Regions from separate parts of the Kocuria sp. HSID17590 genome, predicted to be linked through region 1. Evidence: riboswitches for the same ligand, from Rfam matches in the RefSeq annotation. Region 1 holds a riboswitch; each other region holds the start of a gene.
The links. A riboswitch is a leader RNA that binds a small molecule or an ion and turns the genes downstream of it on or off. The one in region 1 is predicted to bind S-adenosylmethionine.
Positions count from the first base shown of each region.

Region 1 (7,030 bases):
CGGGGCGGCGTCGTCGGGCGCGTCCGAGGGGGCGGCTGCCGGCGCGGCGGTGCGTGACGCGCGCGCGGCGGGCTCTCGCGGGGAGGAGTCGGAGGGAGTCATCACTGCCAATCCTAGGAGTTCGCGCGGACGGGATCAGTTCCGGGGGTCACACGCGGTCATTCCGGCCCACCTGCTCGGTGCCCTCGGGCCACTCGACCTCCGGCAGGCCCACCAGGTGGCCCAGCTCCGCCGCGCTGACGCCCCCGGGGACCACCACCACGGCGCCGTCCCCGAGGGTGAGGTGGAGCCGTTCGGCGTGGCCGGTGACGCGGGTGACGCCGCTGACCAGCTGGACCGTGCCGTCCGGGCGCAGCAGCCGCCCGGGGCGGGCCTACCCCCGTGCCGCCAGGACGTCCGCGATCGCGTCCAGCGCCTCCTCGTTCTGCAGCGAGGAACGGTCGCCCAGGGGCGCGCCCTCGTAGAGCTGGCCCAGCAGGCGGCGGGTGATCTTTCCGGAGCGCGTCTTGGGCAGGTCCGGCACGGCGACGACCTCCCGCGGCTTGGCGATCGGACCGATTTCCCGGGCCACGTGGGCGCGCAGCTCGTCCCGCACCTCCTCCTGGGACAGGGACAGCGCCGCACGGCTGAGCACCACGTAGGCGAGCACCGCGTGCCCGGTCACCGGGTCCGTCACCGGCGTGGCCCCGGCCTCCACCACGTGCGGGTGGGTGACCAGCGCGGACTCGATCTCAATGGTCGACAACCGGTGCCCGGACACGTTGATGACGTCGTCCACGCGCCCGAGGATGTAGAGGTCCCCCTCCTCGTCCGTGCGGGCGCCGTCCCCGGCCAGGAACCAGCCGCGCTCGCCGTAGGCCGCCCAGTAGGAGGCGAGGAAGCGCTGCGGGTCCTTCCACACCGTCCGCGCCATGGACGGGCCGATCTTGTCGACCACCGCGAAGCCCTGCAGCCCCGGGGCCACGTCCTCGCCGGACTCGTCCACCACGCGCAGCGACACCCCCGGCACCGCGCGCGTGACGCAGCCGGGCTTCGGGGAGGTGTGCGGGGCGGCGTCGTCGAACGTGCCGGCAGGCGCGAACTGCGGGTCGTGCGGGCGCGGGGAGGCCACGCACGAACCGGTCTCGGACTGCCACCACGTGTCCACGAACGGCACCTCGTCCCGGCCCACCTGCGCGCGCAGCCAGCGCCACGCCTCCGGGTTGATGGATTCGCCCACGGAGCCGAGCAGGCGGATCGAAGACAGGTTGTAGACCGGCGGCAGGCCCCTGGGGAACGCGCCCATGAGCGAGCGGATCAGGGTGGGCGCGGTGTAGTAGTTGGTCACGCCGTAGCGCTCGATGACCTCGAAGTGGCGGCCGTAGTCCGGGGTGTTGGGCGTGCCCTCGTAGATCACCTCGGACACGCCGTTGACCAGCGGCCCGTAGATCTCGTAGGTGTGCGCGGTGACCCACGCGAGGTCCGCGGTGCACCAGTGGACGGTCGAGTCCACCTTGGCGGGGTCGTTCACGGCGGACAGCTCGTCCGGGCGCAGGATGCCGCTCGCCTCCGGGACGTCCGGCAGGAGGTCGAACATGAGCGCGTGGGTATATGCCGTCTGCACCAGGTATCCGCCCATCGTGTGGACCAGGCCCTTGGGCTTCCCCGTGGTCCCGGACGTGTAGATGATGAACAGCGGGGTCTCCGCGTCGAACGCCTCGGGCTCGTGGACCTCGGAGGCGCGCGCGGTGAGCTCGTCCCACCACACGTCCCGCCCGGGCGTCCACGGCACCAGTTCCTGGTCCTTGGAGCGCAGCCCGCGCGTGCCCCGCGGCAGGTCGGTGCGGCCTGGGCGGGAGGTGCGGCGCACCACCACCACGTGCTCGATCGAGTTCTCGCCGCTGCACGCCTCGTCCGCGGCCTCCTTGACGGGGACGACGACGCCGCGCCGGTTCTGCCCGTCCGTGGTCACCAGCACCTTGGCTCCGGTGTCCTCCACGCGGAACTTCAGCGCCTCCGCCGAGAACCCGCCGAAGACCAGCGAGTGCACCGCTCCGATCCGCGCGCACGCCAGCGTGATGACGACCGTCTCGGGGATCACGGGCAGGTAGACCACCACGCGGTCGCCCTTCTCCACGCCGAGGTCCAGCAGGGCGTTGGCGGCTTTGCAGACCTCCCGCTGCAGGTCCGCGTAGGTGTAGACCGCACGGTCCCCGGGCTCGCCCTCGAAGTACAGGGCCACGTGGTTGCCCCGCCCGGCCGCCACGTGACGGTCCACGCAGTTGTAGGACACGTTGAGTTTCCCGCCCTCGAACCACGCGATCTCCGGGACCGTGTAGGTGGGGTTGCCGTCCTCGTCCGCCCCGGTGCGCCGGGGCTTCTCGAAGCGGTGGGTGGTGTGCCACGGCTCGGCCCAGTCCAGCCTGCCGGCCTGCTCCGCCCAGAACGCGACGCGCGCCTCGTCCGAGACGAGCGCGGGATTCGAGGTGGGGGCGTGGGGGTCCGAGTATGCGAACGCAGAAATGTCGATCAACTCCATCGTTCCTGGCATTAGCACCTCGCCCGCGTGGGGCCGGTTGCTGCGACGTCGACGAGCCAGGTCTCTCAGCCGCTCCGGATGGGAACGCCCTCATTCAACGGGCACCCGGAGCGGGGATGCAAGTTGGTGTGAGACAGCCCACGGGGATCGGTGGCGTGCGGGGTCATGCGGCGTCACGTGGGGCTTCGCCCGGCGAGGGGCGTGGTTAGACTCTGGACCGAGACGATCACGAGTTCCGACGTTCAGCCCTGGCTTGTCGGACGGCAACCCTCTCCCGTAGCGGGGTGCCCCAGGTGAGGATCGGGCCGCATGGCACACCGCATGCGGCAAGTACGGCGCCGCACACACGCGCGCTGGACCCGCTGATGGCCGCCGCGGGCGGTGCACGGGCGCGGGTCGCGTCATCTTCGAGGAACCGGCACATGAGCAAGCGGATCTCCGTCAACGCGTTCGACATGACCTGTGTGGACCACCAGAGCTTCGGGCTGTGGCGGCACCCGCGGTCCCGGGCCACCGAGTACAACACCCTGGAGTACTGGACGAACCTGGCCCGGCTGCTGGAGAAGGGCAAGTTCGACGCGCTCTTCCTCGCGGACGTCGTCGGGATCTACGACATCTACCGCAACTCCGCGGCCCCGGCCGTGCGGGACGGCGCGCAGGTCCCGGTCAACGACCCGTTCATGCAGGTCTCGGCCATGGCGGCCGTGACCGAGCACCTGGGCTTCGGCGTCACGAGCGCGGTCACCTACGAGCAGCCGTACACGCTCGCCCGGAAGTTCGCCACGCTGGACCACCTCACACGTGGCCGCGTGGGTTTCAACGTGGTCACCTCCTACCTGCCCTCGGCCGCCGAGAACCAGGGGCTGCCGCGCCAGATCGAGCACGATCAGCGCTACGAGATCGCGGAGGAGTTCCTGGACGTCTGCTACAAGCTCTGGGAGGGCTCCTGGGAGGACGACGCCGTGGTGAAGGACCGCGAGTCCGGCGTCTACGCGGACCCCACCAAGGTGCACCCCATCCGCCACACCGGCGAGCACTTCACGGTTCCCGGGGCGGGGCTGACCGAGCCGTCCCCGCAGCGCACGCCCCTGATCTTCCAGGCGGGTGCGTCTTCGCGCGGGCAGGCGTTCGCCGGGCGGCACGCGGAGGCGGTGTTCATCGGGGGCACCCGCCCGGACCTCACCCGCTACATGACGGACAAGATCCGCGAGCAGGCGCAGGCCCAGGGCCGGGACCCGGAGGACGTGAAGATCTACGCGATGCTCTCCGTGGTGGTCGCGGACACGGACGAGGAGGCCGCTGAGAAGTACCGCGACTACCTGCAGTACGTGGACCTCGAAGCCTCCCAGGCGATCATCGGCGGCTGGTCCGGTGTGGACCTCTCCCAGTTCCCGGAGGACGAGGCCCTGAACTACATCAAGACGGACTCCATCCAGTCCTTCCTCACGCCGTTCACCCTGCAGGCCAAGGACAAGCAGTGGACGCGCGAGGAGATCGCCAAGCACTGCGCCCTGGGAGGCATGGGTGCCGTGGTCGTGGGCTCGCCGTCCACCGTGGCGGACGAGCTGGAGCGCTGGGTGGACGAGGGCGGCCTGGACGGCATCAACCTGGCCTACCACGTGAGCCCCGGCTCCTTCGAGGACTTCGTGGAGTACGTGGTCCCCGAGCTGCAGGCCCGCGGCCGCTACCGCACCGAGTACGAGGGCTCCACCCTGCGCGAGTCCCTCTACGGCGCCGGCCAGGACCGGGTGAAGGACACGCACCCCGCCGCGGCCTACCGGGGCGCGTTCGCGGACGCGTGCTCCGTGGCCACGGCCAGTTCCCGCTGAGCCGCTCGGCGGGTGTTGAGCGGTGCAGTGGCGTGTGTGACGGTTGAGGCATGAACCCCGGATACGACTCCCTGGCCCACGAGTACGAGCGCGCGTTCCCCGAGCCCTTCCGCACGCCGCTGGAGCGGCACGCCGTGGGCGCGTTCGTGGACTCCGTGAAGGAGTCAGGGGTGGCCGGGCAGGTGGTGGACGTGGGCTGCGGCACCGGCCACGTGACCACCGTGCTGCGCGAGGCAGGGCTGCCCGTCACCGGCGTGGACCCCTCGGAGGCGATGGTGGGGATCGCGCGGGAGAGCCACCCGGATGTCCCCTTCGAGGTCATCGGCCCGGACGCTGGGCAGTGGACCGCGCTCGCCGAGGGTCACGACCTGGCGGGCGTGCTCGCCCGGTTCAGCCTGATCCACGTGCCGCCGGAGCGCGTGCCTGCGGTGCTGGAATCGTGGGCGGAGCGGATGCCGGAGGGCGGCGTGGTGATGCTCGCGTTCCAGGCGATGGACCGTGGCCGGGCGGTCGTCTCCTTCGACCACGCCGTGGCCCCGGCTTGGCGCTGGCACCCGGAGGTCATGGCCGACCACCTCCTGCGGGCCGGTTTCCGCGAGGTCTGGCACAGCATGAGCCGCCCGGACGACGAGCACCGCTTCCCGGAGTGCCACCTGCTGGCGGTGCGCAGCCTGGAACCGGTCCCGCAGGACCCGGTGAGCTGCGGCTGCCGGGTGGAGTGAATGGGCAGCGTCGGCGCCCGAGGGCAGTCTGGGATCCTTAACGACCAGCGGAGGACGTGGCATTGAGCAGGAAACTCACCGAGTGGGGAACCCTGGTGGAACTGCTGCTGGTACTGGCGGGCCTGCCCCTGTCGGTGCTGGCTCCCCAGGTGCTGTGGCAGGTGGTCGGAGAGAACCAGGCTGTGGGTGCGGGCAGGCTGCTGGCACAGTTCCTGGCGGTGTGCGTGGTCGTCGTGGCCCTCATGCTGGTCGACACCCTGGTGGACGCTCTGCTCTACGCGCTGACGCGCAACCGGACGGTCACCCAGATCTGCTCGGCCGTCGTCTTCGTGGGAGTGATCGCCGCGCTGTTCTCTGTGTGGGTGCCCTGGTCCGTGGGCCTCGTGCTCGCGAGTGTCGTGTCGGCACTGTTGATGCTGATCTTCTCGAAGCTCACGGCCGAGCGGTACAAGGGGTTGCTGGACCGGGACGCTTGAGCAGAGAGCCCCGAACCGCCGGTTGAAGGCAGCGCTCATGCTCGGCATCAGCCTGACCGGCCAGGATCTGAACATCGGCTCGATCCGCGTCCCTCATGCGCTGTGGCTCGGCGGGCTCGTATTCCTCATCGCCGTCGGGGGAATCGGGTTGAACATGCGTCGAGACGCGCGCGCTCGGCAACTCTCTGTGCCGAGGCGCGCCACTGCCCGGAATGATGCTTAGCCGCGGTGCATAGCCAGACGGGTACCCGGTGAGCTGCGGGTGCCGGGTGGAATGACGGCAGCCCGCTCAGCCCGCCGTTGAGCCGTGCCATCGCGAGGCCGACGCCGAGTGGCATGGCTCGGGCACGTGGGTCGGCTCAGGCGCCGTCGATCGTCCGGGGCTCACTCCCCGACGGCACCGTCGATCGCCTCCCGCAGCAGGTCCGCGTGGCCGCAGTGGCGGGCGTACTCCTCGACCATGTGCGTGAGCACCCACCGGGCGTTCATGTCCCCGCGGACCGGTCGGGCAACGGGAGCGTCCATCGGGTGCTCGTGCGATGCGGCGAAGTTCTCCCACCGCTGCCGGGACTGCTCCACGGCGGCGGCCCAGTGCGTTCGCAGGGCATCCCCGTCCGCCTCGGACGCGGAGTTCCAGTCCCAGTCCGGGTCCTTCTCCCACTGCACGCTGTCCCACGGGGAGCACTGCCGCCGCCCGCTGAGCACGTGGCAGAACCAGTGGTCCTCCACATAGGTGAGGTGCCGCAGCATTCCGCCCAGGGTCATGGTGCTGGACAGGGGACGCTCCTGCAGCTGCGCCGTGCTGAGCCCCTCGGTCTTCCACGCAATCGTCGCGCGCAGGTGGTCCAGGAACCCCAGCAGCGTGGCGGTCTCGTCGCCCTGCTGCGGTGGTTCGGGGCGGCCCTGCTCATCCTGCTGCGGTGTGTCCATGGGCTCACGGTAGACCCTGCCGCGGCCCTGTCTGCCGGGCGGCGCGCGACAAAGCTGTGCGCGCGACGTCGTCGTGCGGGCCCCGGGGGCACATCACCTGGCGGGGTGGCGGGCCCCGGCGCGCCGGTCCGGCATCCGGGCGGTGCGGCCTACAGTGATGATGTGGCTCACACTGCGAGCCGCACGAATGCAACTGCTACGAAGGAGTAGCCATGAAGGTTTTCGCCCACGCCGAGCCGGGTGCGCCGGCGGAGGAGATCGAGGTGGAGCGCCCCGAGCTGCAGGGCTCCGAGGTGCTGATCCGCATCACGAACTCGGGGGTGTGCCACTCGGACGTGCACTGCCAGGACGGGTACTTCGACCTCGGCAGCGCCGGGCGCTACGAACTGACCGCGGCGGGCGCGCAGTACCCCGTGGTCCTCGGCCACGAGATCGTGGGGGAGGTTGTCGACGCCGGACCGGAGGCCACCGTGCAGCCCGGGGACACCAGGTACATCGTGTTCCCGTGGATCGGCTGCGGGCAGTGCCAGGCGTGCCAGGAGGACCGCGAGAACT
Region 1 is NZ_RBMB01000003.1:99,304-106,333, forward strand. It holds gene D8M39_RS01375 (hypothetical protein) at 1-102, opposite strand, end outside; gene D8M39_RS01380 (AMP-binding protein) at 374-2,518, opposite strand; SAM riboswitch class I at 2,512-2,603, opposite strand; SAM riboswitch class IV at 2,743-2,857, shown strand; gene D8M39_RS01385 (LLM class flavin-dependent oxidoreductase) at 2,941-4,347, shown strand; gene D8M39_RS01390 (trans-aconitate 2-methyltransferase) at 4,398-5,069, shown strand; gene D8M39_RS01395 (hypothetical protein) at 5,132-5,545, shown strand; gene D8M39_RS01400 (hypothetical protein) at 5,583-5,768, shown strand; gene D8M39_RS01405 (DinB family protein) at 5,930-6,475, opposite strand; gene D8M39_RS01410 (alcohol dehydrogenase) at 6,688-7,030, shown strand, end outside.

Region 2 (7,030 bases), on a different contig from region 1:
GGGCCACCGTGGTGGCGATCGCCATGCCCTGGGAGAAGCCGAGCAGGATCACGTGAGTGTGCTGCAGTGCCTCGTCCCGCAGCCACGGCACCACGGGCTCGGCGGCGGCCACCACGGCGTCCGTGGTGAAGCCGAGCTCTGAGGACAGCGGGAACCACTGGAAGCCCGCGCCAGCCCGCTGCGGCGCGCGCACGGAGGCGATGCTGAGTCCACCGGGGAGGGACGCGCTGAGGGCCATGAGGTCGCCCTCGTGGGAGCCGTAGCCGTGGAACATGACCACCAGGGGTGTCCCGGCGCGCTCCTCGGCCTCGTTGTTCCAGATGACGTGTGGTGCTGGTTCCATGGCTCCATCCTCACACGCGGCTGTGACGGACAGTGACGAGACAGCTCTGCAATACGTGTTAGTAATTTTGGTATGGATGAGAGCACTCCGCCCCTGACGACGCCCCCCGTTCCCGCCGCGGACAGCACCGCGCAGCCGCCGCACCCCTGGCACCGGATGGTGTCCATCGGCGACTCCTTCACGGAGGGTGTGGGCGACCCCGACGACTCCGTCCCGGGCGGGTTCCGGGGCTGGGCCGACCGCGTGGCTGAGGAGCTTGCGCGCACCACGGACGACTTCGCCTACGCGAACCTGGCCATCCGCGGCCGGCTGTTCCAGCCCATCGTGGACGAGCAGCTGGAGCCGGCCCTGGAGCTGCGACCGGACCTCGTGACCATCAGCGCGGGTGGCAACGACATGCTGCGCCCCGCTGCGGATCCCGACGACATCGCCTCCCGCCTGGACGCGGTGATCGAGCAGATCACGGCCACCGGTGCCACCGTGGCCATGTTCGACGGTCCGGACATCGGCAACACCCCCGTGCTGCGCAGCATCCGCGGGCGCGTGGCCATCTGGAACGAGAACGTGCGCACGGTGGCCGCCCGCCACGACGCCGTGATGGTGGACCTGTGGGGTCTGCACCAGCTGGGCGATCCGCGCATGTGGGCCCCGGACCGCCTGCACTTCTCCCCGCTGGGCCACCAGCTCATCGCGTGCGAGACCCTGGACTGCCTGGGCGTGGACCACGGCCTCACGCCGGACCACCCCGAGGGGCACCCCGAGCGCACGTGGCGCGAGGCCCGCCGGGACGACATGGTGTGGGCCCGCAAGTACTTGGTGCCGTGGGTGGGCCGCCGCATCCGGCGCCGCAGCTCCGGGGACTACGTCACCGCCAAGCGCCCCGCGTTCGGCCAGGCCACGATCCCCGGCGCGGGCGAGCAGATCCCGGAGCAGGCCGAGGAGGCCTGAGCGCCCACTACTCTGCTGAACCCCACGACGACGGCGCCCGCTCCCCTTCCCGAGGTGCGGGCGCCGTCCTGCGCAGACCGCCACCGAGCCGCACGCGCCGCAGGGCCACCAGCACGGATGCGAGGGCTCGTCGCCGTCACGGTGAGGCGCACGTGCGCGTGGCCGATCTCACCGTGGTGACGGGCACGAGCCCCACCCGCTGGCGGATGGGCCGCGAGTACTCGCTGCAGTCGACGTGGAGCAGTGACCGCCCCCGGTCCCGGGCCGAGCGGGCTCTCTGGTCCACCAGGGCCCGGTACAGCCCGCGCCCACGGTGCTCGTCCAGGCACGCGCCGCCCCAGAGCCCCGCGAAGTCAGTACGGTCGGGGAACTCGAGGCGCCCGGAACAGACCACCTGGCCGTCCCCGTCGCGTACCGCCCACATCTCGAACGTCTCGGGGGCGCTTCGCCACCGCTCGACCAGCTGGTCCTGCTGGAGCCGGATGCGTTCCGGCGAGTCCTCGAAAACCCGTCCTGCCAGGTGCTCCGCCTCTCGCAGCTGGACCTCCGTTGCGGCCCGCTCCACGGCGTACCCCCGGAGGGGCTCCTGCCCGGCGAGGGCGGCGGCGACCGCATCCGCCTCACCCGCCATGACCGTCTCGGGCTCCCCGAGGGCGAAACCGTGGTGCTGGAGTCGGCTCAGCAGGCGGGGCAGCGGGTCGTGTGACCGGGTCTTCCAGGAGATGTGGTCCACGCGCGGGTCCGCTTCACAGGTCGCGATCACTTCCGCGATCAGGTCGTCCAGTTCTGCCCCGCCCATCGAGAAGGGGGCGGAGGAGACGAAGGCGCGCCGCCGCGCTGGGAACACCCCGGCGAGCAGGGGTCCGAGACGCAGCACGTCGGGCGCGTCGGCCATCTCGGCGGCGCCCCGCAGCTGCGAGTCGTAGGCATCGAGCAGTGTTCCGGTTTGCATGTGGCAGAGCGTGGCACCGCCCGCCGTCCATGGCAAGGCCCCCACCCCTGCGCGTCCAGGGGGCATTCCGAGACCGCCCGGACGGTGTCATGCCGTGGCCTGCCTCCCCGCCACGTCCCACGACGACGGCGCCCGCTCCCGTTCCCGGGGTGCGGGCGCCGTCGCGCAGGGCACGTCCGTCAGTCCGGCAGCACCGCTCGCAGCAGTCGACCCACCTGCGGGGTCTCCAGCAGGAAGCCGTCGTGCCCGCTCGGGGAGGTGATGGTGTGCACCTCGTGCTCACCCGGCAGTGCGGCCGCGAGCTCGGCAGACTCCTCGGGCGGGAACAGCCGGTCCGAGTCCACCGCCGCCACGAGCCACTCGCAGCTGGTGCGGGCGAGAGCCCGCCGGAGGCTGCCGCGGCCGCGGGCGACGTCGTGGGACATCAGCGTCTCGTTGACGCTGAGGTACGCGTTCGCGTCGAAGCGCGCGGCAAGCTTCCCCGCCTGGTGGTCCAGGTAGCCCTCCACCCGGTAGCGGCCCCGGGTGCCCGGGTGCGTGCCCGCAGGGTCCTCCCGCGGCTGGGCCTCCCGGTCGAAGCGGGCGGCGAGCTCGTGGGCGCTGCGGTAGGTGATGTGCGCGATCCGGCGTGCCAGCCCAAGCCCCTCGACGGGGTGCGGGCCCGCGTAGTAGTTGCCGTGGCAGAACCGAGGGTCCTGCCGGATGGCGAGCGCCTGCGCGTGACCCCACGCGAGCTGCTCCGCACTCACGCGGGCGTTGGCGGCGATCACCGCGCACGCCGCCACCCGCTCGGGGTGGCACACGGCCCACTCCAGCGCGCGGGCACCGCCCATCGAGCCGCCCACAACAAGCCTCCATCGCCGGATCCCGAGCCGGTCCGCGAGCCGCGCCTCCGCAGCCACGGTGTCCCGCACGGTGATGCGCGGGAAGCGCGAGCCCCACGGCGTGGCGTCCGGGGCGAGGCTCGCGGGGCCCGTGCTGCCGTGGCAGCCGCCCAGGATGTTCGCACACACGACGAACCAGCGGTTGGTGTCGATGGCCGCGCCCGGTCCAATGAGACCGTCCCACCAGCCACCGGCGTCCGCGGCGGCACGGCGGCCGTCCATGTCGAAGGGCGCTGTGTCCCCATAGCCCACGGTGGTGCCGCGCGCCGCGTGCGAGTCACCCGTGAGCGCGTGCTCGACAAGCACCGCGTTGGAACCGTCCGGGGCCAACTCGCCCCACGTCTCGTACGCCAGGCGCACGTCAGGCAGCCGGAACCCGGACTCCAGGGTGAGCTCCCCGATTTCCGCGGCCCGCACCACACCGTCCCGGCGCACCGCCGGGTCCGTCTGCCTCACGGTCATGCCGCGGGCTCGGCGTCCGCGCCCGCACGCGCCGTCGAGCCACCGTCCGTGCCAGCGGCGGGGTCCGCGCCTGGCCCGGTGCGGGTGGGCGCGCTCGACTCCGTGGCGGCCAGCGCCGAGAAGCCCGCCTCGAGGTCCGCGAGGATGTCCTCGATCCCCTCGGTGCCCACCGAGAGCCGCACGAAGCCGGGCTCCACGCCCGCCGCGCGCTGCTCGTCCTCGGAGAGCTGCGCGTGTGTCGTCGACGCCGGGTGTATCACCAGGGACCGCACGTCCCCGATGTTCGCCACGTTGGAGTGCAGGCTCAGCGCGTCCACGAACGAGATTCCCGCCTCCTTGCCGCCCTCCAGCACGAAACCGAGGACGGAACCGGCTCCTCGGGGGGCGTACTTGCGAGCCCGCCCGTGCCACGGCGAGGACGACAGCCCCGCGTAGGACACCGAGCGCACTTCGGGGCGGGCCTCGAGCCACTCCGCCACCCGCTGGGCGTTGTCAACGTGGCGTTCCACGCGCAGTGACAGCGTCTCGATCCCCTGCTCGATGAGGAAGGCGTTGAACGGGGAGATGGATGCGCCCAGGTCACGCAGCAGCTGCACACGGGCCTTGAGCACGTAGGACAGGTTGACGCCGAAGGCTCCGCCCTCCCCCAGATCCCGCGCGTACACCAGGCCGTTGTACGTAGGGTCCGGTTGACTGAAGCCCGGGAACCGCTCCGGGTCCGCGCCGTAGTCGAAGCGCCCCGCGTCCACGATGAATCCGCCGATCGCCGTGCCATGACCGCCCAGGAACTTGGTGCCCGAGTGCAGCACGATGTCCGCGCCCCACTCGATGGGCCGCACCAGGTACGGGGTGGCCACGGTATTGTCCACGATCAGCGGCACCCCGGCCTCGTGGGCGATCCCGGCAACGGTCTCCACGTCCAGGACGTCGTTGCGGGGATTGGGGATCATCTCTCCGAAGAACGCCACGGTGGAGGGCCGCACGGCATCCCGCCACTGCTGCGGATCGTCCGGGTCCGCCACGAACGTGGTCTCCACTCCCAACCGCGGCAGCGTGTGGCGCAGCAGGTTGTACGAGCCGCCGTAGAGGGACGGGCTGGCCACCACGTGCGTGCCCGCCCCGCCCAGGTTGAGCACGGCCAGGGTTGCGGCGGCCTGCCCGGAGGAGACCATCAGCGCCCCCACTCCCCCTTCCAGGGAGGCGAGGCGGTTCTCCACCACCTCGGTGGTGGGGTTGGTCAGGCGGGAGTAGATGGGGCCCATGTCCTGCAGCGCGAACCGGGCCGCGGCGGTGTGCGCGTCAGGGAACACGAAGGACGAGGTCTGGTGGATGGGCAGGGCCCGTGAACCCGTCACGGGGTCCGGGTTCTGCCCCGCGTGGATCTGCCGTGTCTCGAACGCCCAGTCCTGGGGGTTGTCGGGGGTGGGTGCTGTGCTCATGGCCATTCGCCTTCTCGGAAGGATTAGGGGCCAGGCGACTGTCCGCACGGTGCCCGCACGAACGGGCGACCGGTGGCCCGCGCTTGCCGTGGGCGTCGGAGGACGTCCCGGCCAGGTCTTCACCCAGGGCACCCCGCCGCGGTGGGAGGGTTGCCGGTCAGCAAGCTGGGGCTTGACGCTGACTCTCGTGACCTAGACCTCCAGTTTGGGAACCCGGCCGCTGCCACGTCAAGTCCGGTGTCCGCAGTGTTGCACCCGAGGATTTGGAGGCCCGTGTGACGGGTGCCACGATGACTGCATGAAGCTGGACCACGTTTCCTTCGCAGCACAGCCGGACGGCCTGGAGGCCACCACCGAACGCATCGCGGACCGGTTGGGGATCGAGCCGGTGAAGGGCGGGGTCCATCCCCGCTTCGGCACCCGGAACATGATCCTGCCGCTGACAGACCACCAGTACGTGGAGGTCGTGACCGTGCTGGAGCACCCCGCCGCGGACAAGGCGCCGTTCGGGCAGGCCGTGCGTGCACGTTCGGAGGCCGGCGGCGGCTGGCTCGGGTGGGTCGTGGAGGTCCCGGACCTTGCCCCGTTCGAGCAGAAGCTGGGCCGACCCTCCGCGCCGGGCGGCCGGATCTTCCCGGACGGCCGCCGCCTGGACTGGCACCAGATCGGCGTCAAGGGCCTGATCGCGGATCCGCAGCTGCCGTTCATGATCCACTTCGACTCCGCGGACGAGATGCACCCCTCGCAGGCGCGCCTCACGGACGTCAGCCTGACCGGCATGGAGATCGCTGGTTCCCCCGAGCGGGTGACGGACTGGCTCGGCGGCCCCGTGGAGGACGTCCTGCGCTCGGTGGACGTCACGTGGTCCGCTCCCCACGGCACGCCCGGTCTTCTGGCGGTCACCTTCGGCACGCCGGACGGGCCCGTCACCATCTGATCCGGGGCACCGAGCCCTCCGGGTTCGACGACGCCGCTCGCACGGCCCCGCGACTCGGTCCGTCGTCGGGGCGAGCCATGGGGGGCACCATGATTGCGGACCCCATCAGCCTCGCCCCCGGGCTGGCGCTTAACCGTCCAGGAGCTGAGGCACCAGGAACCCCACGGCGTCCAGCAGGAAGTGGGCGAGCAGCAGCGGGGCGAGCCGCCCACCGCGGCGGTAGAGCCACACGAACACGAGCCCCATCACCAGGTTGCCGAGCGCCGGGCCGATGCCCTGGTACAGGTGGTAGCTCGCGCGCAGCATCGAGGACACCACTGCCACCATCCACCACGAACGCCCCAGCCGCCGCATCCGGTCCGCGAGGAACGCCACCACGATGATCTCCTCCACCAGTGCATGGCGCAGGGCGGTGAGGAGCAGCAGCGGGACGGTCCACCACGTGGTCCCCAGCGTGGACGTGGTGATCTCCGCCGTGATCCCGAGGGCCCGCCCGGCCTGGTAGAGCCCGAGCGTGCCACCGCCCATCACCACGAACAGCGCGAGCCCCCAGGCGGCGTCGTGCCCCGGGCGCCGCCCGTCCACGCCGATGCCGCGCAGCACGGCCGGGATGCGGGACGCGGTGCCCGCGAGCAGGTACAGCGCGAGCGCCACGGGCACCAGGGCGAAGCAGATCCCGGTGAGCCGGCGCAGGGCGTCCAGCACGGGCAGCGGGCTCAGGGGCTGGTTGAGTGTCGTGGAGCTCTCCGCGATCGAGGAGCGCAGTGCCATCTCCGCGAGGTCCAGCACGGAGTACACGGCGGAGGCGCCCAGGGACACCCCGAGCACCAGCAGGATCTGCATCCGGAGGTCGGCGCGCGGCACGCGGGGCGAGGGGTCGAGGGAGGCGGTCACCCCGCCATTGTGCGTGGTGCACCCGGGCAGCCCCCGCGAGCGACCTCGGTAGGGTGAAGCCATGCGCCCGAGCCCCGCCGCCCCGGACACCTCCCCGCCCCATCGCACCCTGCAGCCGGGGTGGCGCCGACGGGATGCTCTGGCGGCCTGCGTGCTAGCCCTGGCCGGCGT
Region 2 is NZ_RBMB01000041.1:10,468-17,497, forward strand. It holds gene D8M39_RS11385 (alpha/beta hydrolase) at 1-343, opposite strand, end outside; gene D8M39_RS11390 (SGNH/GDSL hydrolase family protein) at 416-1,291, shown strand; gene D8M39_RS11395 (GNAT family N-acetyltransferase) at 1,428-2,243, opposite strand; gene D8M39_RS11400 (homoserine O-acetyltransferase) at 2,423-3,589, opposite strand; gene D8M39_RS11405 (bifunctional o-acetylhomoserine/o-acetylserine sulfhydrylase) at 3,586-5,028, opposite strand; SAM riboswitch class IV at 5,103-5,221, opposite strand; gene D8M39_RS11410 (VOC family protein) at 5,327-5,965, shown strand; gene D8M39_RS11415 (CPBP family intramembrane glutamic endopeptidase) at 6,095-6,859, opposite strand; gene D8M39_RS11420 (sensor histidine kinase) at 6,921-7,030, shown strand, end outside.
Region 2: another riboswitch for S-adenosylmethionine. It lies ahead of D8M39_RS11405 (bifunctional o-acetylhomoserine/o-acetylserine sulfhydrylase); the one in region 1 lies ahead of D8M39_RS01385 (LLM class flavin-dependent oxidoreductase).

Region 3 (7,030 bases), on a different contig from region 1:
TGGTGTCACCGATGCCCTGTGAGAGCAGGATGCCGAACGCGGTGGCGGACTTCACGGTGCCCTGCAGCGCGGGACCGGCCTCGGTCACACCGAGGTGCAGGGGCCAGTCCCCCCGCTCGGCCAGCAGCTGGTAGGCGCGGACCATGGTCACGGGGTCGTTGTGCTTCACGGAGATCTTGAAGTCGTGGAAGTCGTGCTGCTCGAACAGCGAGGCCTCCCACACGGCGGACTCCATGAGCGCCTCCGGAGTGGCCTTGCCGTACTTCTGCAGCAGCCGCTTGTCCAGGGAGCCCGCGTTGACGCCGATGCGGATGGAGACCCCCGCCGCCTCCGCGGCGCGGGAGATGCCCTCGATCTGGTCGTCGAACTTGCGGATGTTGCCCGGGTTCACGCGCACTCCCGCGCACCCGGCGTCGATGGCCGCGTAGACGTACTTGGGCTGGAAGTGGATGTCCGCGATCACCGGGATCGGGGACTTCATGGCGATGATCGGCAGGGCGTCCGCATCGTCCTGGGACGGGCAAGCCACGCGCACGATGTCGCAGCCCGCGGCGTTGAGCTCCGCAATCTGCTGCAGCGTGGCGTTGATGTTCGTCGTGGGAGTGGTGGTCATCGACTGGACGCTGATGGGGCTCTGCGAGCCGACACCCACCGAGCCCACGCGGATCTGGCGGGTCGGGCGCCTGGGTGAGAGGACCGGCTGGGGTGCCGCCGGCATGCCGAGGTTGACCGAGGTCACGAATTTCCTCCAGGGAATTTGGCGTGCGGGGCCCGCGACACGCGCCCCGTGGGAAAGACTTCCCCCATTGTGCCCCACTCGTCCGACACGCGGCAGCCGCGCGTGACCCGCCGAACACCACGACGCCCCGGCAGCGCACAGGCTGCCGGGGCGGCGTCGGGAACTCGCGGGGGCGCCTCAGCGGCGCATGATCCTGCGCGCGAGCCAGTTGCCGAAGAACTGCACCAGCTGGACCAGGATGATGATCACGATCACCGCGGCCCACGTCACCTGGTCGTTGAAGCGCTGGTAGCCCAGGCGCAGGGCGAAGTCACCCAGGCCGCCGGCGCCGATCGCGCCCGCCATCGCGGACATGTCCGTGATGCCGATGACCAGGAACGTGTAGCCCAGGACCAGCGGGCCCAGTGCCTCGGGCAGGATCACCGTGGTGATGATCTTCCAGCGCGAGACGCCCATGGAGCGGGCCGCCTCGATCACGCCGGGATCCACCGTCATGAGGTTCTGCTCCACGATCCGCGCCACCGCGAAGGTAGCCCCGATGGTCATGGCGAAGATCGCGGCGTTGGGGCCCAGCCGGGTCCCCACCACGCTCTCCGTGAGCTTGCCGAGGGCGGCCAGCAGGATGATGAACGGGATCGGGCGCACGAAGTTCACCAGGAGGTTCAGGACGGTGAAGACCGCCCCGTTCTCCATGATGCTTCCTCGCCGGGTCACGTAGAGCCCCATGCCCACGGCCAGGCCGATGAACCCGGCCAGCACGAGGGTCACGGTGACCATGTAGAGCGTGAGCCCCGTGGCGCTCAGCAGCTGCGGTGCCAGTGTGGACCACTCCATCACTCAGCCACCTCCTCAACCTTGGTGACCGCCCGGAGGGCATCGACGGTCCGTTCGACGGCGTCCGGCGGGCCCGTGAGGGACAGCGTGAGCGTCCCGAAGGACCTGGACTGCAGGATGGAGATCCCTCCGAAGGCGATGTTGAAGCGCACGTCCGTGCGTGCTGCGTCCGAGAGCACCTCGCCGATCCGGTTCTGGTCGCGCACGTCCACCATGACCAGCCGTCCCGGGTGCTCGCGGCGCAGCTTCTCGACCTCCGCGGCGTTGGGCACCGTGTGCATCACGGAGCCCACGAACTTGCGGGTGGTCTCGGCCTGCGGGTGCGCGAAGACGTCTGCGGTGGTCCCCACCTCGACCACGCGACCGCTGTCCATCACGGCCACGCGGTCTGCGATGGCACGCACCACGTCCATCTCGTGGGTGATGAGCACCACGGTGATCCCCAGTTCGCGGTTCACCCGGCGCAGCAGCGCGAGAACCTCCTGCGTGGTCTCGGGGTCCAGCGCGGAGGTGGACTCGTCCGCGAGCAGCAGCTCGGGGTTGGACGCGAGCGCCCGGGCAATGCCCACGCGCTGCTTCTGCCCGCCCGAGAGCTGCTCCGGGTAGTTGCGGGCCCGCTCGGTGAGCCCCACGAACTCGAGCAGCTCCGTGACACGTGCCCGGCGCTCCTCGGGCTTCCACCCCGCCCGGCGCAGCGGGTACTCGATGTTCCCGGCCACGGTGCGCGAGGTGAACAGGTTGAACTGCTGGAAGATCATCCCGATGTTGTGGCGCACGGAGGCGAGCTGGGTCTCCGACCGGCCGCTGACCTGCTGGCCACCGACCTCCAGGGTGCCGGACGTGGTGGTCTCCAAACCGTTGATCAGCCGCACCAGGGTGGACTTTCCCGCGCCCGAGTAGCCGATCACGGCGAAGATCTCCCCGCGCTTGACGTCCAGGGTCACACCGTCCACGGCGGTGACCTCACGGGGGCGTCGCTTGGGCCCGGTGGTGAAGACCTTGCTGACGTCGCGGAAGCTGACCAGGGTGTCCCCGGCGGCGGGGGCTGCACTCACTTGGTCTGGTCCTTCAGGTCCTGGGAGTAGCGCGTGAGGAGGTCCTTGAGCTCCTGCTGGTCCACCTTGGTGGGGACCGCGGTGCCCTTGGTCTCCTTCTTCTCGGCCTCCTGGACCTTGTCGTCGTAGTAGAACCCGGCGACCTTCTTCAGGGTCTCGTCGTCCGCGTTGGCCTCGGTGGACGCGAAGATGTTGTCGTACACCTTGGCGCTGTCCGCCGTGGGGTCGTCCTGAGCCAGTGCGGACTCGGGCTCGAGATTGGCACGGTCGAGGAAGTCGTTGTTCACCACGGACGCGGCCACGGAGTCCATGGACAGGACGGTCTGCTCCGCGGAGACCGGGCGCACCGTGACCTTGGACTTGTCCTTGTCGACGTCCTGCTCGGTGGGGGCGATCGTGTCCTTGGTGAAGCTCACCAGGCCCTGCTGCTCGAGCAGGTTCAGCGAGCGGGACAGGTTGATCGAGTCGTTGGGAACCGCGATCTCGTCCCCCTGCTTGAAGTCGTCCACGGACTTCAGGGTCTTGGAGTACAGCCCCAGCGGGAAGATGGAGGTGGAGCCCACCGGTGTGATGGTGTCCCCGGAGTTGTTGTTGTAGTCCGCGAGGTAGGCGATGTGCTGGAACCAGTTCATGTCGATGTCCCCGCTCTTCAGGGCGGGGTTCGGCTGGCTGTAGTCGCTGAAGTCCACGAACTCCACGGTGACGTCGTTCTGCGCGGCCACTTCCTTGAAGGCGTCCTGGACCGGCGTGGCTCCCACGATGCCGATGGTGATCTTGCCGTCCGCTGCCGGGTCCGAGCTCTCGGATCCGCCGCCGCACGCGGTCAGGGTGAGGCCCAGGGTGGTGGCCAGAACGAGGGGAATCAGACGCTTGGTTCGCATGATCGTGCCTTTCCAGGGTCGGGAGTGGTTGCGCCGCGCAAACGGTCCCGCACTGGACGGAGGGTGCAGATCAGGCATGTGCCATTTCAGAGAAAAACCGCACTTGCCGTGATCGCATCGAATCGCGGCCGGATGGTCATCTGGGGCACCCCGCTACGGGAGAGGGTTGCCGTCCGGCCAGCCAGAGCTACGCGCCGGATCTCGTCATCCGCGCAGAATCGTAGCACGCGACGTGTGACGAACCGTGACGCCCCGGGACCTCAACGGCGCCCCGCAATGCGCTCGTCCGCGACACGGCGGGCCCACTGCTCGGCGGCCAGGACGTCCTCGAGACCCGGCTGCGCGACGACGTCGTGCTCCCCCAGCACCCGCTCGACCACGTCCACGATCTCCGTGAAACCCAGCTGCGAGCGGTGGAAGGCGTGGACGGCCTGCTCGTTGGCCGCGTTGAACACCGCCGGTGCCGTGCCGCCGGTGGTTCCCGCGCTCTTCATGAGCTCCACGGCGGGGAACGCCACCGGGTCCAGCGGCTCGAAGGTCCACTCGGCCGCCCGCGTCCAGTCGCACGCGGCGGCCGCGCCCGGCACACGGTGGGGCCAGCCGAGGCCGAGCGCGATGGGAAGGCGCATGTCCGGCGGCGAGACCTGCGCGAGGGTGGAGCCGTCCACGAACTGGACCATGGAGTGCACCACGGACTGCGGGTGGACGGTGACGTCGATCCGCTCCAGCGGCACGTCAAAGAGCAGGCTCGCCTCCAGCACCTCCAGGGCCTTGTTCACCATGGTCGCGGAGTTGGTGGTCACCATCACGCCCATGTCCCACGTGGGGTGGCGCAGCGCCTGCTCGGGGGTCACCTCCGCCAGCTGCGCGCGCGTCATCCCGCGGAACGGACCGCCGGAGGCCGTCAGCACCAGGCGGTCCACCTCCGCGGCCGTGCCGGAGCGCAGCGCCTGGGCAATTGCGGAGTGCTCCGAGTCCACCGGGATCAGGGCGTCCGTGAGTCCAGTGGCCGCCGCCGCGCGCTTGACGAGCGGGCCGCCGGCGATCAGCGACTCCTTGTTGGCCAGCGCCACCCGCCGACCCGCCCCGAGCGCGGCCAGCGTGGGAGCGAGTCCGATGCTGCCGGTGATCCCGTTGAGCACCAGGTCCGCGCCCTCCCACGCCGCGATCCGCTCCGCGGCGTCCGAGCCGTGCAGGATCTCGGGCACGGGCGACGACGACGCGCGGGCGGCGGCCGTGAGCGCCTCGCGCAGGCGGGCGGCGTCGTCCGCGGAACCGCTCGTACCCACGGCCCGCACCCGGAAGGCGACGGCCTGGCGGGCCAGCAGATCCAGGTTGGACCTGCCTGCAGCGAGGGCGACGACTTCGAACGGCGAGTGACCTACACCCTCCCCCGGCCTGCGCAGCCCGGCGGCCTCCGCGACGACGTCCAGGGCCTGCGTGCCGATGGAGCCCGTGGACCCCAGGATCACCAGGCGGCGGGGGGCATCCCTGGTGGCGGCGTCGAGGTCGGGGGTCATGGCGCGGGTCTCAGTCATGCCCCCAGTATCCCGCGTGCTCGGCCCCTGGCACGCACGCGGACCCGCCCGGGTGCGGACACGGCCTGGGGCACGGATACGGACCCGGGTACGGAACAAGGGCGCCACCCGGAGGTGACGCCCTTGTTCGCTGGGTCAGTGCGACCGCTGTGGACTCAGCGGCGACGGCCGGCCACGAAGCCGTAGATCAGCAGCACGATGATCGCGCCGATCACGGACGTGATGATGGTGCCGAAGCTGATTTCGTCGATACCGGCGTGCAGACCGGGAATGATGGACCCGATCCAGCCACCGAGGAACGCGCCCACGATGCCGAGGATGATGGTGACGATGATCCCGCCACCCTGCTTGCCCGGAAGGATCAGCTTGGCGAGAGCGCCCGCGATCAGACCGAGGATGATCCAGCTGAAAATGCCCATGTCTCCACCTCTAGTTACGTTTGTCACACAGGCGGGTGTCCGCTGTGATCGTGTTCAGGGAACCACCATCATTCTACTACTTGTTTCCGGCGTAAGGACACAGGTCACAGGGTGGTGTAGCACACGCTCCCGCCCTGCGGACGACAGCCGCGGAACCTGGAGGCAGCGCCCCCGGTCAGTGGTTGACGGCCTTCTCCGCGCCCACGCCGGTGAGGGAGCGAACCTCCATCTCCGCCTGCTTCACCGGATCCTCCCTGCGGCGCTCCGTGATCGAGCCGATGAACCCGAGCAGGAAGGACGCCGGGATGGAGATGATGCCCGGGTTGGACAGCGGGTAGATGGCGAAATCAGCGTCCGGGAGCATCGAGGTCTCCGAGCCGGACATCACCGGCGAGAAGACGATCAGCACCACGGAGAGGATCAGACCTCCGTACATGGACAGCACCGCCCCGCGGGTGGTGAAGCGCTTCCAGTACAGGGAGTAGAGGATCGTCGGCAGGTTCGCGGAGGCCGCAACGGCGAAGGCGAGGGCCACGAGGAACGCCACGTTCTGCCCCTGGGCGCCGATGCCGCCGAGGATCGATATCACGCCGATGATCACCACGGTGGTCTTGGCCACGCGCAGCTCCTGCCGGGGGTCCGAGTTCCCCTTCTTGATCACGGAGGTGTAGATGTCGTGCGCGAACGACGCCGACGCCGTGATGGCCAGGCCCGCGACCACGGCCAGGATGGTGGCGAACGCCACCGCCGCGATGAGACCCATGAGCACGGAACCGCCCAGTTCGTAGGCGAGCAGCGGGGCTGCCGAGTTCACACCACCCGGTGCCGACTTGATCCGGTCCGAACCGATCAGCGCAGCCGCACCGAAGCCGAGCACCAGGGTGAAGAGGTAGAACAGGCCGATCAGCGAGATCGCCCAGACCACGGACTTGCGGGCTTCCTTGGCGGTGGGCACCGTGTAGAAGCGCATCAGCACGTGCGGCAGACCCGCGGCTCCGAGCACCAGGGCGAGGCCCAGGGAGATGAAGTCGAGCTTGGAGATCTCGCTCACGCCGTACTTCAGCCCGGGCTCGAGCATCGCCGGGTTGTTGTTGGTCTCCACCGCCGCCCCGAGGATCGAGGAGAAGTTGAAGCCGAACATGGCCAGGATCCACACGGTCATCACGGCCACGCCGGTCACGAGCAGGCACGCCTTGATGATCTGCACCCACGTGGTGCCCTTCATGCCGCCCACGAGCACGTAGACGATCATGATGACGCCCACGATCACGATCACGAGCGACTGCCCGGCCTTGGAGCCGATGCCCAGCAGCAGGGAGACGAGCGCGCCCGCTCCAGCCATCTGGGCCAGCAGGTAGAAGAACGTCACGGCCAGCGTGGAGATGGAGGCCGCCACGCGCACCGGGCGCTGGCGCAGCCGGAACGAGAGCACGTCCGCCATGGTGAACTTGCCGGTGTTGCGCAGGGGCTCGGCGATCAGCAGCAGCGCCACGAGCCACGCGACGAAGAAGCCGATCGAGTAGAGGAAGCCGTCGTAGCCCTGCAGGGCGATCGCTCCCACGAT
Region 3 is NZ_RBMB01000042.1:3,222-10,251, reverse strand. It holds gene ispG (flavodoxin-dependent (E)-4-hydroxy-3-methylbut-2-enyl-diphosphate synthase) at 1-739, opposite strand, end outside; gene D8M39_RS11475 (methionine ABC transporter permease) at 917-1,573, opposite strand; gene D8M39_RS11470 (methionine ABC transporter ATP-binding protein) at 1,573-2,628, opposite strand; gene D8M39_RS11465 (MetQ/NlpA family ABC transporter substrate-binding protein) at 2,625-3,509, opposite strand; SAM riboswitch class IV at 3,604-3,718, opposite strand; gene dxr (1-deoxy-D-xylulose-5-phosphate reductoisomerase) at 3,770-5,029, opposite strand; gene D8M39_RS11455 (GlsB/YeaQ/YmgE family stress response membrane protein) at 5,203-5,466, opposite strand; gene D8M39_RS11450 (cation acetate symporter) at 5,642-7,030, opposite strand, start outside.
Region 3: another riboswitch for S-adenosylmethionine. It lies ahead of D8M39_RS11465 (MetQ/NlpA family ABC transporter substrate-binding protein); the one in region 1 lies ahead of D8M39_RS01385 (LLM class flavin-dependent oxidoreductase).

Region 4 (7,030 bases), on a different contig from region 1:
TTCGCCTGGGCCACGGAGGTGGGGCGGGCGTCCGCCTCGAACGGCAGCGCCACACCGTTGCCGCGCAGGTGCTCCACCACCTGGTGGCCGTAGTCGTCCTGCCCGTAGCGGCCCAGGAACTGGACCTCCTGGCCCAGCCGGGCGAGTCCCACGGCCACGTTCATGGGGCTTCCGCCCACGTGCGCGCGGGGTTCTGCGCCGCTGCGGGACACCACGTCCACGAGGGCCTCGCCGATCACCGTCAACATGGCACCACGGTAGCAAAAGGGGGCGCCCGTGACCCGGCTGTGGAGGACCGCGCGCATGGGCAGGGCACGTGCGGGACGTCCGACCACGACGTCGAGCCCGGACGGCCCGTTCGGGCCGCTCCCTCGGGCGGGGCGCTCGAGTGGCGGCGTTTCGACGTCGTGCCCAGACCATGCCACCCCCGGGCCACCTGTGGGGGCCGCGGCGTCATCCTGCGGCACAGATCGGGGCCGCCCCCGCGGACCCGTAAACTGGGCGGCGACGAGCAGCGCCGCTCACGAGGCGCGCCACCCCGCCAGTCCGCGCACCGTCGCGCGACTCCAAGACGGCCCAGACGACGACGTCCCGGGCCGAGGAAGAAGGTTGCTCATGAGCGCCACCTGGTCCGAACGAGAAGCCCTCGCCGAGCAGCTGGTCCCCCTGGTGGGGCAGCTGCACCGCAACAACAAGGTTGTCACCACCGTGTTCGGGCGCTCCCTGGTGCACAAGTCCGTCACGGACATCATCAAGGTCCACCGCTTCGCGCGCCGCATCCTGGGCGAGGAGCTGCCCCTGGACAGGACCCTGGAGATCGTCACGGCCCTGGGCGGCCTGGACCTGGGCGCCTGCAACGTGGACGTCGCCAAGCTCTACCAGGGCTTCTCGGAGTCCGGCGCCACGGACCTGGACGCGTACCTGCGCGAGGCGCTCGCCCCCGCGGTGGGCCAGCACGGCAGCAACGACGCCGAGACCCGGGACGTGGTGCTCTACGGCTTCGGCCGCATCGGCCGGCTGCTCGCGCGCATCCTGCTCAACCGCAACGACGGCACGGGCCTGAACCTGCGCGCCGTCGTGGTGCGCAAGAAGCCCGGAAACGACCTCGTCAAGCGCGCCTCGCTGCTGCGCCGCGACTCCGTGCACGGCTCCTTCGACGGCACCATCACGGTGGACGAGGAGAACAACGTGATCACCGCCAACGGCGTGCCGATCCAGTTCATCTACGCGAACTCCCCCTCGGAGATCGACTACACCGAGTACGGCATCCACGACGCCCTGGTGGTGGACAACACCGGCGTGTGGCGTGACGAGGAGGGCCTCTCCCAGCACCTGCAGGCCAAGGGCGTGGGCAAGGTGCTGCTCACCGCCCCCGGCAAGGGCGAGATGAAGAACATCGTGTGCGGCGTCAACGACAAGGACATCTCCCCGGAGGACACCATCCTCTCCGCGGCGTCCTGCACCACGAACGCGATCACCCCGGTCATCAAGGTCCTCAACGACGAGTACGGGATCGTGCAGGGCCACGTGGAGACCGTGCACTCCTACACGAACGACCAGAACCTGATCGACAACTGGCACAAGGGCGACCGCCGCGGCCGCTCCGCCGCCATGAACATGGTGATCACGGAGACCGGTGCCGCGAAGGCCGTGGCCAAGGCCCTGCCCGTGATGCAGGGCAAGCTCACTGGCAACGCGATCCGCGTTCCCACCCCGGACGTGTCCATGGCCATCCTGAACCTCCAGCTGGAGAACGCCCCGGCGGACAAGGACCAGGTCAACGCGTTCCTCAAGGACATGTCCCTGAACTCGCCCCTGCGCAAGCAGATCGACTACGTGGACTCCCCGGACGTCGTCTCCACGGACCTCGTGGGCTCCCGCCGCGCCGGTGTGGTGGACGGGCTCGCGACCATCGTGAACAACAACTCCGTGGTCCTCTACGTCTGGTACGACAACGAGTTCGGCTACTCGTGCCAGGTGGTGCGCGTCATGGCCCGCATGGCGGACATCTCCATGCTGCAGCTGCCGTAGCCAGCCCTTTCGCGGCAGTGCCCCGGCACGACGGCGCCCGGTGACCTTCCCCGCGGAGGGTCGCCGGGCGCCGTCGTCGGTGGTCACGGGGGCCGCCGGCCTCCGTCCTCTCAGGACGTCCCGTCAGGAGGTCGCGGAGCGGCTGACCTCGCCGATCGCGTTGAGCCCGAACATGGGCGTGCCGTTGACTCGGTGGTCGCCCACGATGCGCGCCTTGTAGATCACCGGGTTGTGCGTGGCGATGGTGCGGGCGTTGCGCCAGAACCGGTCCAGGGCCTTGGAGCGGGACACGGCCGAGGCGCCCAGGACGTCGAAGATCCCGTCCGTGACGTCCTTGACCAGCCCCGGGACCACCACGTGGGCCTGGGCCACGGCGAGCTCGCACGCGTTCGTCAGCTCCTCGGGGTCCGTGATCCGGGGGTCCTGGCCGAGAACGCCCACGGCGGCGTCGACGTCGCGCGCGGCTTGCAGCACGATGGCGCGCGCCGCGGCCGCCTGGGCACTGAGTTCGCCCACGCGCTGCAGGACCTGGGGGTCCTCGCGGGTCACCGCACCGTTGCCGGTGTTGAAGCCGCGGGTCCGGGCGCGCACCTGATCCGCCGCGGCGGTCGCGGCGGCCACCGCGATGCCCGCCTCCACCGAGAGCAGCACCAGCTGGAAGACCGCGGTCTCCTGCGTGCTGCGACCGTCCCTGTTCCGCACGTTCTCCGCCGGCACCCGGACACCGCGGAAGTGGGTGGTCCCCGTGCCTGTGAGCTGCTGCCCGAAGCCGTCCCAGTCGTCGACCATCTCCACGCCGTCCCAGTCGCTGCCCACGAGCGCGTGGGAGCGGGCCTCCTGTCTGGGGATCTGCGCGGTGACCTGGATCCAGTCCGAGAAGATCGACCCGGTCGAGTAGTACTTGGTGCCGTTGAGCTCCCACGCACTGTCCGGCGCCGTGCCGTTCTGTACCGCGCCGTCCGGCTCCGAGCGGACCAGGCTCGTGGCCGCGGTGCCCAGCGCGGCGCCGGAGCGCTCGGTGGCGGCGTTGCCCACGGTCTCGCCCGCCGCGACGCGCGGGAACCAGACGTCCGCCTCCTCCGCGCCCAGGCTCGCGAGGAAGCCCAGGTGGGAGCGGTAGACGTGGGCCACGCTGGAGTCCGCGGCGGCGAGTTCCACGAGCAGCTCCACCGTCTGCGCGAGAGTGGCGCCGTAGCCGCCCCGGGCCACCGGCAGGGTCAGCGCCCCGAAGCGCAGCGCGTTGAGCCAGCCGAAGCACTCGAACGGCAGCTCGTGGTCCTGCTCGCGGGCCACGGCGCGCTCGGCGATCCGCGCGAACACGGGGCGGAAGACCCGCAGCAGCTCCTCGGTGGGGATCTCGCCGGTGGGCGGGAAGCGGGTGGCGCGGGCGTCGTCCGTGACCGCCCCGGCGGCGGCCGCCTCCCGCAGCGCGGTGGCAGCGGCGGCCTCCTCGGCCACGTCCCGTGCGGCGGCCTCGCGGGCCAGGGTGCGGGGGGATTCGGTGATCTGGGTGGTGCTCATGCGCTGACGGCTCCCTGCGTCGGACCCGCACCGCGCGCCGTGCCCCTCAGGCCGGGATGCGCACGAGGACCGCGCGGTGGACCCGGCCACCCCCGGGCGACGCCCGCGCACGTGGGGCGCGGACGAGCCCGCCGCGGGAAAGGCGACGGTCACCGAAGCGGTCAGCGGAGCAGAGCACTGTCCATCGGCCGTGGCGGGAGCACCGGCCCGTGACACGGGTGGTTGCTGCGGCGTCGACGAGCCACGTCTCTCGGCCGCTCTGGATGGCGTTACGCGCTCAATTCATCACGCGGGCGGCGAGGGTGTCAACGCGCGTGTCCTCCCGTGACCGGCTCAGCCCTTCCAGAAGCTCGCGACCGCGGCGTTCAGCGCCAGCAGGTCCCCGGTGTGCACGAGCTCGCGCGCCGAGTGCATCGACAGCAGCCCCACGCCCACGTCCAGCGTGCGCATCCCCAGCCGGGTGGCGGTGATGGGCCCGATGGTCGAGCCGCACGGGATGTCGTTGTTCGCCACGAACTCCTGGTACCCGATCCCGGCGTCCTCGCAGATCCCGGCCCACAGTGCGGCGCCCACGGCGTCCGTCGTGTAGCGCTGCTTTGCGTTGATCTTCAGCAGGGGCCCGCGGCCGGGCTCGGGCGTGTTGACCGGGTCGTGGTGGCCCTCGTAGTTGGGGTGCACCAGGTGCCCGGCGTCCGAGGAGAGGCACACCGAGGCCGCGATCTCCCGCAGGTGCTCCTCCCGCGACTGCCCGCGGGCGGCCGCAATGCGTTCCAGGACGTCCTCGAGGAACGGTCCGCCCGCACCGGAGCGGGTCTCGGAGCCCACTTCCTCGTGGTCGAACGCCGCCAGGATGCTCACGTGCGGAGCGGCCTCCAGCTCCGCCACGTGATCGGTCATGGCGCGCAGTCCCGCGTACACCGAGGTCAGGTTGTCGAGCCGCCCGCTCGCGAGCAGGTTGGACTGCGCCCCGATGAGCTCGGGAGATTGGGTGTCCGCCACGGTGATGTCGTAGCCCAGGATGTCCTCCGGTGCCACGGCCTCGAACGCCTGTTCACCGGCCGACGACGGCGCGTGCGCCGCCCGCGCGAGCACCGCCAGGAAGTCCGCGTCCTGCGCGTCCCCCACGCCCCACACGGGCTGGGTGTGGCGCTGCTTGTCCAGGGTGAGGGCCTCGTTGGCGCTGCGGTCCAGGTGGATGGCGAGCTGCGGGATCCGGGCGACGGGTCCGGTGGCGCTCAGCACCTCGCGGGGTCCGTTCTCCCCGCGCACCACGAGGCGCCCGGCGAAGCGCAGGTCCCGGTCCAGCCAGGAGTTCAGCAGCGCGCCGCCGTAGACCTCCACCCCGGCCTGGTACCAGCGGTGGGAGACGGTGGTGGGGCGGGGCTTGAGCTTGAAGCCCGGCGAGTCGGTGTGGGCGCCCAGCACGCGGTAGCCCGCACCGGCCACGGCACCGGGCGGCAGCACCCAGGCGATCAGGGCGCCGTCGCGCACCGCGTAGTAGCGGCCCCCGGGGCCCTCCGGCCAGGCCTCGGTCTCCGAGAGGCGCGTGAAGCCGGCGGCGTCCAGCGCGGCGGCGGCCGTGGCGACGGCGTGGAACGGGCTGGGCGAGGCGGTGACGTACTCCCCCAGACCACGCGCGAAAGCGGCCTCCGGGGTGGAGCCCGTCGCGGCGTCGTCGGCGGACGGGGAGCTCACGTGTGATCTATTCGTCATGGACCCCAGTGTAGGAGGGGCCCTCCGGGCGGCCCCGGTCCGCCGGGGGCATCGGCTGCGGCTGCCCCTGCGAGGTGCGGGTGTCCAGCACGCCCACCCAGCGCCCCTGGGCGTCGCGGACCGAGTAGGGACCGTACTGCGGCGGCAGCGTCATGTAGGTCTGGGTGATGGGGTTGAGCACGTAGGCGGCCAGGCCGGAGGAGTCCGCGGCGATCGCGGCGGGGCGGGCGTGCAGCTCGGGCATCCGCGGGGGTGCGGGCGGCGGCGGGAGGATCACGGTGCGCGTGACAGCGAGGGCCGGACGACGGCGCACGAGCCAGAACACGATCGCCAGGTAGACGCCGTTGAGGATCACCTCGAAGACCACGTCCGAGGGGCTGCCGGAGGTCTCGTTCATGTCCGCGAGACCGACCATGCCCATGGCGGTGACCACCATGTTGTTCACGGTGTGCAGCGCGATCCCGGCCTCCAGGCCGCCCGTGCGCCACGTGACGACGCCCATGGTCACGGCCATGATCCCCACGGAGATCTGCCCCCACACGTCGTAGGTGTGGCCGAGCACGAACAGCGGCACCGGCAGCAGGATGGCCCACGCGGGGTGCTTGAGCCAGCGGCCGATGGTCTGCGCGAGGTAGCCGCGGAAGACCAGCTCCTCGGCCGTGCACTGCAGGGGTACCACCACGAGCCACAGCACCACGAGCCACCCGAAGCCCGGCGCCAGTTCGAGCTGCGGGACGCCGCCGCCGGTGACCATGTCCAGGCCGATCCCCACGGCGTTGACCACCACGTACACGGCCGCCGCGGCCCCCAGGCACGTGAGCAGCCACGTCCAGCGGATGCGTCCGGCCACGGAGAAGACCAGCCCCAGCGGGCGGGGCCCCAGCACCAGGCGGGCCAGCAGCACACTGGGCAGCATCAGCGCCACGGAGCCGAAGAGCAGCAGGAACACCGCCGGGTCCAGCTGGTCCATCGCCAGGACGTCCTCGGACAGGGACTCCGGGAGGGTGAACGCGATGGCGATCCCGAACAGGATGCTCAGTACCAGGTAGATGCCCACCCCGATGACACCCTCCACCAGGGGCATCCACCAGCGGTGGTTGCGGTCCGCGAGCGCGAGCCGGTGGTAGAAGAACGTGCGGGTGGTGCCCGCGCTGATCGGGCCGGGGGCGGAGACCGGGCCCGGGACGTGGCCGCCGTCGGACGGCCGGGCCAGGCCGTGCGCACCCGGGTTCTGCACGCCGGGATCCTGCGCACCGGGGTCCCTGCGGCGGGGCTGCTCACCCTGCTGCGGGGGTGTCGGGCGGGACCACGGGGCGCTCGGCTGACTCATGCGTCCACGGTAGCGGGTCCGCGGGTCAGCGCTGGTAACGCTCCACGAAGGCGCGCAGGATCCGGGGCGCCTGGTCCACCACGGGCCCGTTGACCACGCGGTCGATCACGGCCTCGGTGTCCTGGGGCCGGAAGTAGCCGAGGTCCTTGTACGCCATGATGCGGCTGACCAGCCCCTCGGGGTCCAGCTCCGGGTGGAACTGGGTGGCGTAGAGGTTGTTCTTGATCCGGTACATCTGCACCCTGCACACGGAACCCGTGGCGAGCAGCACGGCGTTGGACGGCATCACCCGGGTGCCCTCCTTGTGGCCCACGTACGCGCTGAACTCGTGCGGCAGCCCGGCGAGCAGCGGGTCCTTCTCCCCCTCCTCGGTGAGCGTCACGGTGATGGGTCCCACGTCCTCGTGGCACGTGTGGTCCACGGTGGCGCCCTGGT
Region 4 is NZ_RBMB01000009.1:62,152-69,181, forward strand. It holds gene D8M39_RS04765 (carbohydrate kinase) at 1-248, opposite strand, end outside; gene D8M39_RS04770 (glyceraldehyde-3-phosphate dehydrogenase) at 616-2,031, shown strand; gene D8M39_RS04775 (acyl-CoA dehydrogenase family protein) at 2,155-3,552, opposite strand; SAM riboswitch class I at 3,731-3,822, opposite strand; gene D8M39_RS04780 (M18 family aminopeptidase) at 3,886-5,265, opposite strand; gene D8M39_RS04785 (CPBP family intramembrane glutamic endopeptidase) at 5,255-6,595, opposite strand; gene D8M39_RS04790 (glutamine amidotransferase) at 6,621-7,030, opposite strand, start outside.
Region 4: another riboswitch for S-adenosylmethionine. It lies ahead of D8M39_RS04775 (acyl-CoA dehydrogenase family protein); the one in region 1 lies ahead of D8M39_RS01385 (LLM class flavin-dependent oxidoreductase).